2 regions of the Acidovorax sp. LjRoot129 genome follow, and region 1 is predicted to be linked to the other one. Evidence: predicted binding sites of a transcription regulator. Region 1 holds the regulator's gene; the other holds the start of a gene.
What was found. The regulator NrdR, encoded in region 1, represses ribonucleotide reductase genes. The targets are predictions, from matches to a motif close to CACNANATNTNGTG.

Region 1 (4,724 bases):
CCCGGCTTGATGGCGTACCAATCCAGGCGTTGCCGGGAAAGGCGCAGTCTCAGTTTCCTGCTGACTGCCTCGCCTCCCTGCCCCGCTTCAGAAAGGAAGAGCTATGACAGCGTCAGGAAAAATAGTCTCCGGCGTGCGAACCTTCGCGGCCGACGTGACCGAAGGTTTTCTTGAGATCACCCACAACAGCTTCGCCCTTTTGGGCCTGGCTGTGGCCTTTGTGGCCATCGCCCTCACCGCTCGGCCCGATCTGCGCCAGGCGGGTGAAGAAGAACTCATGAATTGGCTGCAGGCGCGGCAGGTCGAAGTCGTCGGCATGCCCATCGAGCCAGAAGCCAGCGAGCGTGCCACCGCCGGAAACCCCAAGGACCTGCCCAAAGAGCAAGCCGCGGTGGCCTTCTGGCTGAGCAAGAAGTACCGCGTGGCGCCCGAGCCACTGGCCGTGCTGGTGGCCGAGGCCTACGACATTGGCGCACGCGCCAAGATCGACCCCACCCTGATCCTGGCGATCATGGCCATCGAATCGAGCTTCAACCCGTTTGCGCAAAGCGCGGTGGGTGCGCAGGGCCTGATGCAGGTGATGACCAATATCCACACCGACAAGTACCAGAACTTCGGCGGCCACTTTGCGGCGTTCGATCCCGTGACCAACCTGCGGGTGGGCGTGAAGGTGCTGCAGGAGTGCATTGCACGCGCCGGCTCTGTCGAAGGTGGTTTGCGCTTTTACGTGGGCGCTGCCAACCTGGCCGATGACGGTGGCTACGCCGCCAAGGTGATGGCCGAGCATTTCCGCCTGCGCCAGGTGGCCGGTGGCCGCTCGATGCCCACGGCTCCGCCCATGCTGTCGACCCAGGCACCGGCCCAGATGGTGCCCGTGGCTGCTCCGCCTGCCGCACCAGCAACTACCAACGCTGAAAAAGTGGCGCTGCTCTCCGCCCTCTGAACCGTATTCCCCTCTCCCGCCGGCCTTTAGCGGGACGTGCAACCCGCCCACCAGGGATATGGGGCACTCGCCGGGGTCAGCTACACTAGCGGGGTACGCAACTGGCGATAGGCGCGGTGCCCTCAAGGTGCTGCCGCTGACGTGGAAACCAGCAAGGGCTTGCCTCTTGTGAACCACTGGGGAGCGTGCCGCAGGAAACGAAATTTCTGCGTTCCGCCGTTCGCCTGGGCAGCCCTTGTTTCAAGGGACACAAGTTCATAGGACTGCCAATCATGTACGACCGCAATATTCTTGTAGAACAAGCCGACCCTGAGCTGTTTGCCGCCATCCAGGCCGAAAACGCCCGGCAAGAGCACCACATCGAGCTGATCGCCAGCGAGAACTACGCCTCCCCCGCCGTGATGTGGGCGCAGGGCACCCAGCTGACCAACAAGTACGCCGAAGGCTACCCCGGCAAGCGCTACTACGGTGGCTGCGAGCACGTGGACGTGGCCGAGCAACTGGCCATCGACCGCGTCAAGAAGATCTTCGGTGCCGACGCGGCCAACGTGCAGCCCCACTGCGGCGCCTCGGCCAACGAGGCCGTGTTCCTGGCCTTCCTCAAGCCCGGCGACACCATCATGGGCATGAGCCTGGCCGAAGGCGGCCACCTGACGCACGGCATGCCGCTGAACATGTCGGGCAAGTGGTTCAACGTGGTCTCCTACGGCCTCGATGCCAACGAAGCTATCGACTACGACGCGATGGAAAAGAAGGCGCACGAAACCAAGCCCAAGCTGATCATCGCCGGTGCGTCGGCCTACAGCCTGCACATCGACTTCGCACGTTTTGCCAAGGTGGCCAAGGACGTGGGCGCGATCTTCATGGTGGACATGGCCCACTACGCCGGCCTGATTGCCGCCGGTGTGTACCCCAACCCCGTGCCCCACGCCGACGTCGTGACCAGCACCACGCACAAGAGCCTGCGCGGCCCGCGCGGCGGCATCATCCTGATGAAGGCCGAGCATGAGAAGGCCATCAACAGCGCCATCTTCCCCGGCCTGCAAGGCGGCCCGCTGATGCACGTGATCGCGGCCAAGGCCGTCGCCTTCAAGGAAGCCCTGCAGCCCGACTTCAAGGCCTACCAGGAACAAGTGGTGAAGAACGCCAAGGTGGTGGCCGAGACGCTGACCGCACGCGGCCTGCGCATCGTTTCCGGCGGCACGCAAAGCCACGTGATGCTGGTCGACCTGCGCGCCAAGGGCATCACCGGCAAGGAAGCCGAGGCCGTGCTGGGCGCCGCCCACATGACCATCAATAAGAACGCAATCCCCAACGACCCTGAAAAGCCGATGGTGACCAGCGGCGTGCGCATCGGCACCCCGGCCATGACCACGCGCGGCTTCAAGGAAGAAGAAGCGCGCATCACGGCCAACCTGATCGCCGACGTGTTGGACAACCCGCGCGACGAAGCCAACATCGCCGCCGTGCGCGAGAAGGTCAACGCCCTGACCGCCCGCTTCCCTGTCTACCGTTAATCCACTGACCCCGGCCCATCAGCTCCCATGAAGTGTCCCTTCTGCAGCCACCTCGAAACGCAAGTCGTCGAAACGCGGGTGTCTGAAGAAGGGGACTTCATCCGGCGCCGCCGCCAGTGCGGCGCCTGCGACAAGCGCTTTACGACCTACGAGCGGCCGGAAGTGAGCTTTCCGGCCATCGTGAAAAAGGACGGCCGGCGCATCGAGTACGAGCGCGGCAAGCTGCAGGGCTCGTTCAACCTGGCGCTGCGCAAGCGCCCGGTGAGCACCACCCAGATCGACAGCGCCATCGAGCGCATCGAGGAAAAGCTGCTCAACCTGGGTCAGCGAGAAGTCATGTCCGCGCGCATCGGCGAACTCGTGATGCGCGAGCTGAAGAAACTCGACAAGGTGGCCTACATCCGTTTTGCCAGCGTGTACCGCAGCTTCGAGGACATCGACGACTTCCGGGCCATGGTGGACGAGGTGCGCAAGTAGGCCCAAGGCCGCCCAAACCCAAAAATACGCATCGAAATGCTGCCAAGCGCTTATTCAGCAAGCGCTTATAGCTACATATTTCGTAGCAAGGCATGGATGTGCGCGGCAGCGAGGCGTCTGCGGGCAACTCCATGGCCCCCACTGCCTACAAATTTTCCGGCCTTAAACTGCTATTAATTCAATAGCTACAAGCGCTTATACCTCAAGCGCTAGCGGCCATTTTCTCCCTTAACCTGACGCCTGGGGAGCAGCCGGCACCCCCACGCTGCCCGACAATGCGTCCGGTGAAATCCCGCCACTTCCTGCAGCTCGTGCTGCTGTCTGCCCTGTGGGGCGCCTCCTTCCTCTTCATCCGCATCGCGAGCCCGGTGCTGGGCCCCAATGTGATGGCCGCGTTGCGCATCGGGCTGGCCACGCTCACGCTGATCGGCATCATGCGGGTGGCCGGCGAATCGTGGCCGTGGCGCCATTGGCGCGAGCTGTTCGGGCTGGGCACGCTGACGGTAGCCCTGCCCTTCCTGCTGTACGCCTGGGCCGCCCTGCACTTGCCAGCGGGCTACAGCTCGCTGCTCAACACCATGGCGGTTCCGTTTGGCGTGCTGGCCGCCGCGTGGATGAAGGAAGACACGCTGAGCCTGCGCAAATGGCTGGGCTGCATTTGCGGCTTTGCGGGGGTGGCGCTGATCGTGCAGCTCGGCCCCGTGGAGCCCACGCCCGCCCTGCTGACCGCGGCGCTGGCCTGCGTCACCGCGTCGGCTTGCTACGGCGTTTCGACCACGTGGATGAAGCGCGCCACCACGCGCATGTCGCCGCTCGCCATTGCCGCCGGCATCCATGCCGCCGCGCTGGTGCTGCTGTTGCCGGGCGCGGCCTGGAGCCTGCCCGACGCCCGATTCACCCCCGGCGCCCTGGCGGCGGTGGCGGTGATGGGCGTCGTCACCTCGGGCCTCGCGTACTGGCTCAACCTGCGCGTGCTGGCGCAGGTGTCGCCGGTGGCGGCCATGAGCTCGGCCTTCATGATCCCGCTGTTTGGCGTGGCATGGGGCCATGTGTTCCTGGGCGAGGCACTGGGCCCGGGCATGGTCTGGGGCGGCGCGCTGGTGCTGGTGGCTACAGGCCTGGTCACGGGGTTCAACCCGCTGCGCTGGCTGGCGGCACTGCGGCCGGGCAAGGAGTAGCTCGGCCCGCAGCTACAACGCCCCCTCGCCCGGCCCACAGCCCACGTTCGACGCTCCATGCTCAACGCGCCCCAGTGATGCGGTCGGTCGCAGGCAGTGCCACCGGGCTGTGCGTGCGGAAGTAGGCTTCGAGCGCATCCAGATCCAGCCCACCCACCAGGCGGTCACGCCCTTCGGTCAGCGCCGTGAAGTTGTCGCCGCCGCTGTCGAGGTAACTGCTCATCACGACGCGCACTGGCGTGTCACCCTGCAGTGGCACGCCGTGCAGCACCATGCGGCTGATGCGCGCACCTGCGGGCTCTGACAGGTCGAACTGATAGGAGAAGCCGCGGGACACCGACAGCACGCGGGGCCGCTGCACGGTGTTGCCACCGCTCGCAAACTGCTGCTCCAGCGCCGCCTTTATCTGCGCGCCGGTCAAAGTCTTTACCACCAGCTGGTTGCCGAAGGGCTGCACCGCAAACAGCTGCCCGTAACGCACCACACCCTGCTCATCAGGCACCAGGTCTGCGCGCAAGCCGCCCGGGTTCATCAGCGACAGCTGCGCCCCGCCGCTTTCTGCCGCGCGGGTGGCCTCAAGCTGGGCATCAGCGACCAAGTTGCCCAAGG
Region 2 (4,724 bases), 890 kb from region 1:
CGCGATCGATGGGGTGTAAAGATCCCTTGAAGTGCTTGAGGTCCATGATCATCACGTCGTCCCACAGACCCAGGCGCTTGAGGTCGCGCACCAGCCCGCCGTTGATGACGGTGAATTCGCCCGACAGGTTGGACTTCACGGACAGGTTGCCGAACGAAGGTTCGATCGAGGCATCTACACCGATGATGTTGGAGATCGTGGCCGTCGGAGCAATGGCGACGCAGTTGGAGTTGCGCATGCCGTCCTGCGCGATCTTCTTGCGCAGCGCGTCCCAGTCGAGCGTCGACGAACGATCCACTTCCACGTAGCCGCCGCGGGCTTGCGACAGCATGTCCAGGGTGTCGAAAGGCAGGATGCCGCGGTCCCAAAGGGAACCCTTGTAGCTGGAATATTGGCCGCGTTCGCGGGCCAATTCGGTGGACGCCCAATAGGCGTAGTAGCAGATGGCTTCCATCGACTGATCGGCGAACTCCACGGCTTGCTGAGAAGCGTAGGGAATGCGCAGTTCGTACAAGCTGTCCTGGAAGGCCATCACGCCGAGACCCACGGGGCGGTGGCGCAGGTTGGAGTCGCGGGCCTTGTTGACGGCGTAGTAGTTGATGTCGATCACGTTGTCGAGCATGCGCATGGCGACCTTGATGGTCTTCTTGAGCTTGTCGTGGTCGATCTTGCCGTCCTTCAAATGCTGCAGCAAGTTGACCGAGCCCAGGTTGCACACCGCGGTTTCGGTGTCGCTGGTGTTGAGCGTGATCTCGGTGCACAGGTTGGACGAGTGCACCACGCCGGCGTGCTGCTGGGGTGAGCGCACGTTGCAGGCATCCTTGAAGGTGATCCAGGGATGGCCAGTCTCGAACAGCATTGTCAGCATCTTGCGCCACATGTCGGTGGCCTGCAGCGTTCTCGAGGGCTTGATCTCGCCGCGCGCAGCCTTCTGTTCGTAGGCCACGTAGGCCTTCTCGAAGTCGGCACCGAACAGGTCGTGCAGGTCGGGCACATCGGAGGGCGAGAACAGGGTCCAGGTGCCCTTTTCCATCACGCGGCGCATGAACAGGTCGGGGATCCAGTTGGCCGTGTTCATGTCGTGCGTGCGGCGGCGGTCGTCGCCGGTGTTCTTGCGCAGCTCCAGAAACTCCTCAATGTCCAGATGCCAGGTTTCCAGGTAGGTGCAGACGGCGCCCTTGCGCTTGCCGCCCTGGTTCACCGCCACGGCGGTGTCGTTGACCACCTTGAGGAACGGCACTACGCCCTGCGATTCGCCGTTCGTGCCCTTGATATGCGAGCCGAGAGCACGCACGCGGGTCCAGTCGTTGCCCAGGCCGCCGGCAAACTTGGAGAGCAGCGCATTTTCCTTGATGGAGTCGTAGATGCCTTCCAGGTGGTCGGGTACCGTGGTCAGGTAGCACGAGGACAGCTGCGAGCGCAGCGTGCCGCTGTTGAACAGCGTGGGCGTGCTCGACATGAAGTCGAAGGACGACAACACTTCATAGAACTCGATGGCGCGTGCTTCGCGGTCGGCTTCGTTGAGCGACAGGCCCATGGCCACACGCATGAAGAAGCACTGGGGCAGCTCGATGCGGGTCTTGCGCACGTGCAGGAAGTAGCGGTCATACAACGTCTGCAGGCCCAGGTAGTCGAACTGCAGGTCGCGGTCGGCCTTCAGGGCGGCGCCCAGGCGGGCCAGGTCGAACGTCAGCAGGCGCTCGTCCAGCAGCTCGTTGTCCACGCCCTTCTGGATGAACTGGGGGAAGTACTCAAGATAGGCTTGGCCCATGGCGTCCTGGGTCACTTCCTTGTCCAGTACCTCGCGCACGATGGTGTGCAGCAGCAGGCGGGCAGTGGCGTAGGTGTAGTCCGGGTCCTTTTCGATCAGCGTGCGCGCGGCCAAGATCGAGGCTTTGTAGACCTCGTCCATGGGCACGCCGTCATACAGGTTGCGCATGGTTTCCGCGACGATGGGATCGGCGCTGATGTCCGCGCCCAGGTTCACGCAGGCAGATTCGATCAGGGACTGCAGGCGGTTCAGGTCCAGCGCCACGCGCTTGTTCCCATCGATGACATGCAGCAGCGGTGCGGATGGAACAGCAGCCTGCTGTTCGGTCTGGCGTGCACGCTCCTGCGTGCGGCGCTCGCGGTAGAGCACGTAGGCCCGGGCGATTTCATGGTGGCCGCCGCGCATCAGGCCAAGTTCCACTTGGTCTTGCACGTCTTCTATATGGAAGGTGCCACCGGCGGGGCGTGAACGCATCAGCGCGCGCACGACGTTCTGCGTCAGCGTGTCCACCACTTCGCGCACGCTGGCGGACGCGGCGCCCTGGGTGCCATGCACTGCAAGAAACGCCTTCATCATCGCCACCGCGATTTTCTGGGGCTCAAAGGGCACCACGGCGCCGTTGCGGCGGATGATCTGGTAGTGCGTGAGCGAATTGGCGGCGGTTGCCGACGCGGCCTCGGATGCGGGTGCATCTTGGGGTGTGGCGTGGGCGATGGAAGGCGTATTCAAAGCAGCTTGCATGGGTGTCCTCTTCTATGGGCTGTCCGGGGTGTGATGCTCGGCTGGAGTGCCGCCGCGCAGTGTGAGTGGTGCGCGAGGTTGAGTCTGGCGCACACTATATATGGTGTGTCACAGGCATTCAAGACACTACCGGTAGTGTATCGCCGTAAAAAAGCCCTGAGGACGAACCAGCCTGTGTTAGGCCTGCAAGGTGCTGATGCGACACTCCGGCGCAAGCTGTTGATCTGCGTGGATGTTGCCCCGAGACCCGCATGGCGACAGGCGCTGCGAACCGTTTCTGCCGGGAAAACCGCATGGCGCTTGGGTCGCGCTTGAAGCATCCCAGCATGTGCAAACGCACAAACAAAAAATGAAAAATGTTGTGCCGAGGCTCCAGCCTCAGCGCGCGTTCGGGGCCGTTGCCAGGGTGCCCGCAGGAAACCGCTCCAGCGGCCAGGTCAGTCCCTCGTGCAAGCGCGGCCAGTCGAAGCCAGGACCCGGGTCCTGCTTGCGCCCTGGGGCGATGTGCTCGTGCCCAGCAATGTGTGCAATGGGATAACGCTGTGCGATGTCGCGGCAGAGCTGGGTCAGCGCCTGGTATTGAGGGGCCTCAAATGTTCGCCCCTCCAGACCTTCAAGTTCGATGCCGATGGAGTCATCGTTGCACTGCGTACGGCCTCGGTAGGCTGATTGGCCGGCGTGCCACGCGCGCTGGTCGCAGTCCACGAACTGCCAGAGCTTGCCTGTACGCTCGATAAAGAAGTGGGACGAGACCGCCAGGCCGCGGATGCTCTGGAAGTAGGGATGGGCGTCCCAGTCGAGTGCATTGGTGAACAGCTGTTGCACCGCGCCGGTGCCATATTCGCCCGGAGGCAGGCTGATCGAGTGCACCACGATGAGGTCGATGGCGGATCGCGCCTCGGCGGGGCGCTCACTAAAGTTTGGGGACGCGAGCTGTTGCGCGGCACGGAGCCAGCCGCCGTTCCACGGCGAGCCTGCATCATCGGCGGCATCAGCCAATATCTTCATTGGGGTCCAGATCGTTCGGCGCGGCGATGTTCAGGCGGGCAATGCGGTAACGGATCTGGCGCAGGCTGATGCCCAGACGTGCGGCGGTCGCGGTCCGGTTGAAGCCGGTGTCACGCAGCGCTCTGATGAGGATGTCGCGCTCTTGCTGGTCCAGCCAGGCCTGCAGGTCACTGGGCAGGGGCACGCTGCTGCCGGGGGTGTTGACCGCCGAGGACGCTTGTGCGGATGGCAGGATCGAGTCGCTGGAGGTGTGGGCGGTGAATGGCGAAGCGTCTGAACGCGGCGCGGCCGGGGAAGAGACCGCTCGCGGGGACGCAGGTTCCGCAAACACCGTGGGCCCTTCCACATGCAGTTCATCGCCGTCACTGAGCGCTACCGCGCGGTGCAGCAGATTCTCCAACTCGCGGACATTCCCTGTGAGCGGATGCGCAGCGATGGCCGCAAGTGCCTGTTCTGTGAGCCTGGGCACCGGCATGCCCGACTCCTGCGCAATGCGGGACAGCAAGGCCGCGCACAACGCAGGGAGGTCTTCGCGTCGCTCGCGCAGCGGCGGAATCACGATCTCGATCACGTTCAACCGGTAATATAGGTCTTGCCGGAACCGGCCTGACTGGACGTCCGCGGCCAGGTCGCGGTGGGTGGCGCTGACGATGCGCACGTCCACCGTTTCTTCCTGGGTCGAACCCAGGGGCCGCACGCTGCGTTCCTGAATGGCGCGCAGCAGCTTGGACTGCATGGCCAACGGAAGATCGCCAATTTCATCCAGAAATAAGGTGCCACCGCGCGCCGCCTGGAAGTAGCCGTCGCGGTCCGCCGAGGCGCCGGTATACGAGCCCTTGCGGGCGCCAAAGAATTCGGCTTCCAACAGGTTTTCGGGGATCGCGCCGCAGTTGACGGCAACCAGCGGCCCATCGGCGCGCTGGCTGCTGGCGTGCAGCGCTTGCGCCACGAGCTCCTTGCCAGTGCCCGATTCGCCATGGACCAGCACCGGGGCCATGCCGCGGGCCACCTTGGCGACCCGCTGCTTGACAGTGCGGATGGCCACCGACTCCCCGACCATCCGGTCCAGTGCCGCCCCGGCTCCCAGCGATTCGATCTGCGCCGTGCCCGCAGCCTTGCTTTGGTTGCCCCCCGTGCGCGCCGCGCGGGGCGCGGGCACGCCGCCCGTGCCCTGCACGGCGGATGCCACCACCGAACGGAACTG

Region 2: a site for NrdR is predicted at 2,605-2,618, ahead of ACSQ3Q_RS19820 (ribonucleoside-diphosphate reductase subunit alpha). Genes of this name have one in related genera too.

What each region holds. Positions count from the first base shown of each region.
Region 1 is NZ_CAXUSE020000001.1:3,429,689-3,434,412, forward strand. Features, by position in the region: gene ACSQ3Q_RS15730 (lytic transglycosylase domain-containing protein) at 104-943, shown strand; ZMP/ZTP riboswitch at 1,031-1,180, shown strand; gene glyA (serine hydroxymethyltransferase) at 1,216-2,460, shown strand; gene nrdR (transcriptional regulator NrdR) at 2,488-2,937, shown strand; gene ACSQ3Q_RS15745 (DMT family transporter) at 3,213-4,115, shown strand; gene ACSQ3Q_RS15750 (bifunctional metallophosphatase/5'-nucleotidase) at 4,177-4,724, opposite strand, start outside.
Region 2 is NZ_CAXUSE020000001.1:4,315,762-4,320,485, reverse strand. Features, by position in the region: gene ACSQ3Q_RS19820 (ribonucleoside-diphosphate reductase subunit alpha) at 1-2,512, opposite strand, end outside; gene ampD (1,6-anhydro-N-acetylmuramyl-L-alanine amidase AmpD) at 2,891-3,520, opposite strand; gene ACSQ3Q_RS19810 (sigma-54-dependent transcriptional regulator) at 3,504-4,724, opposite strand, start outside.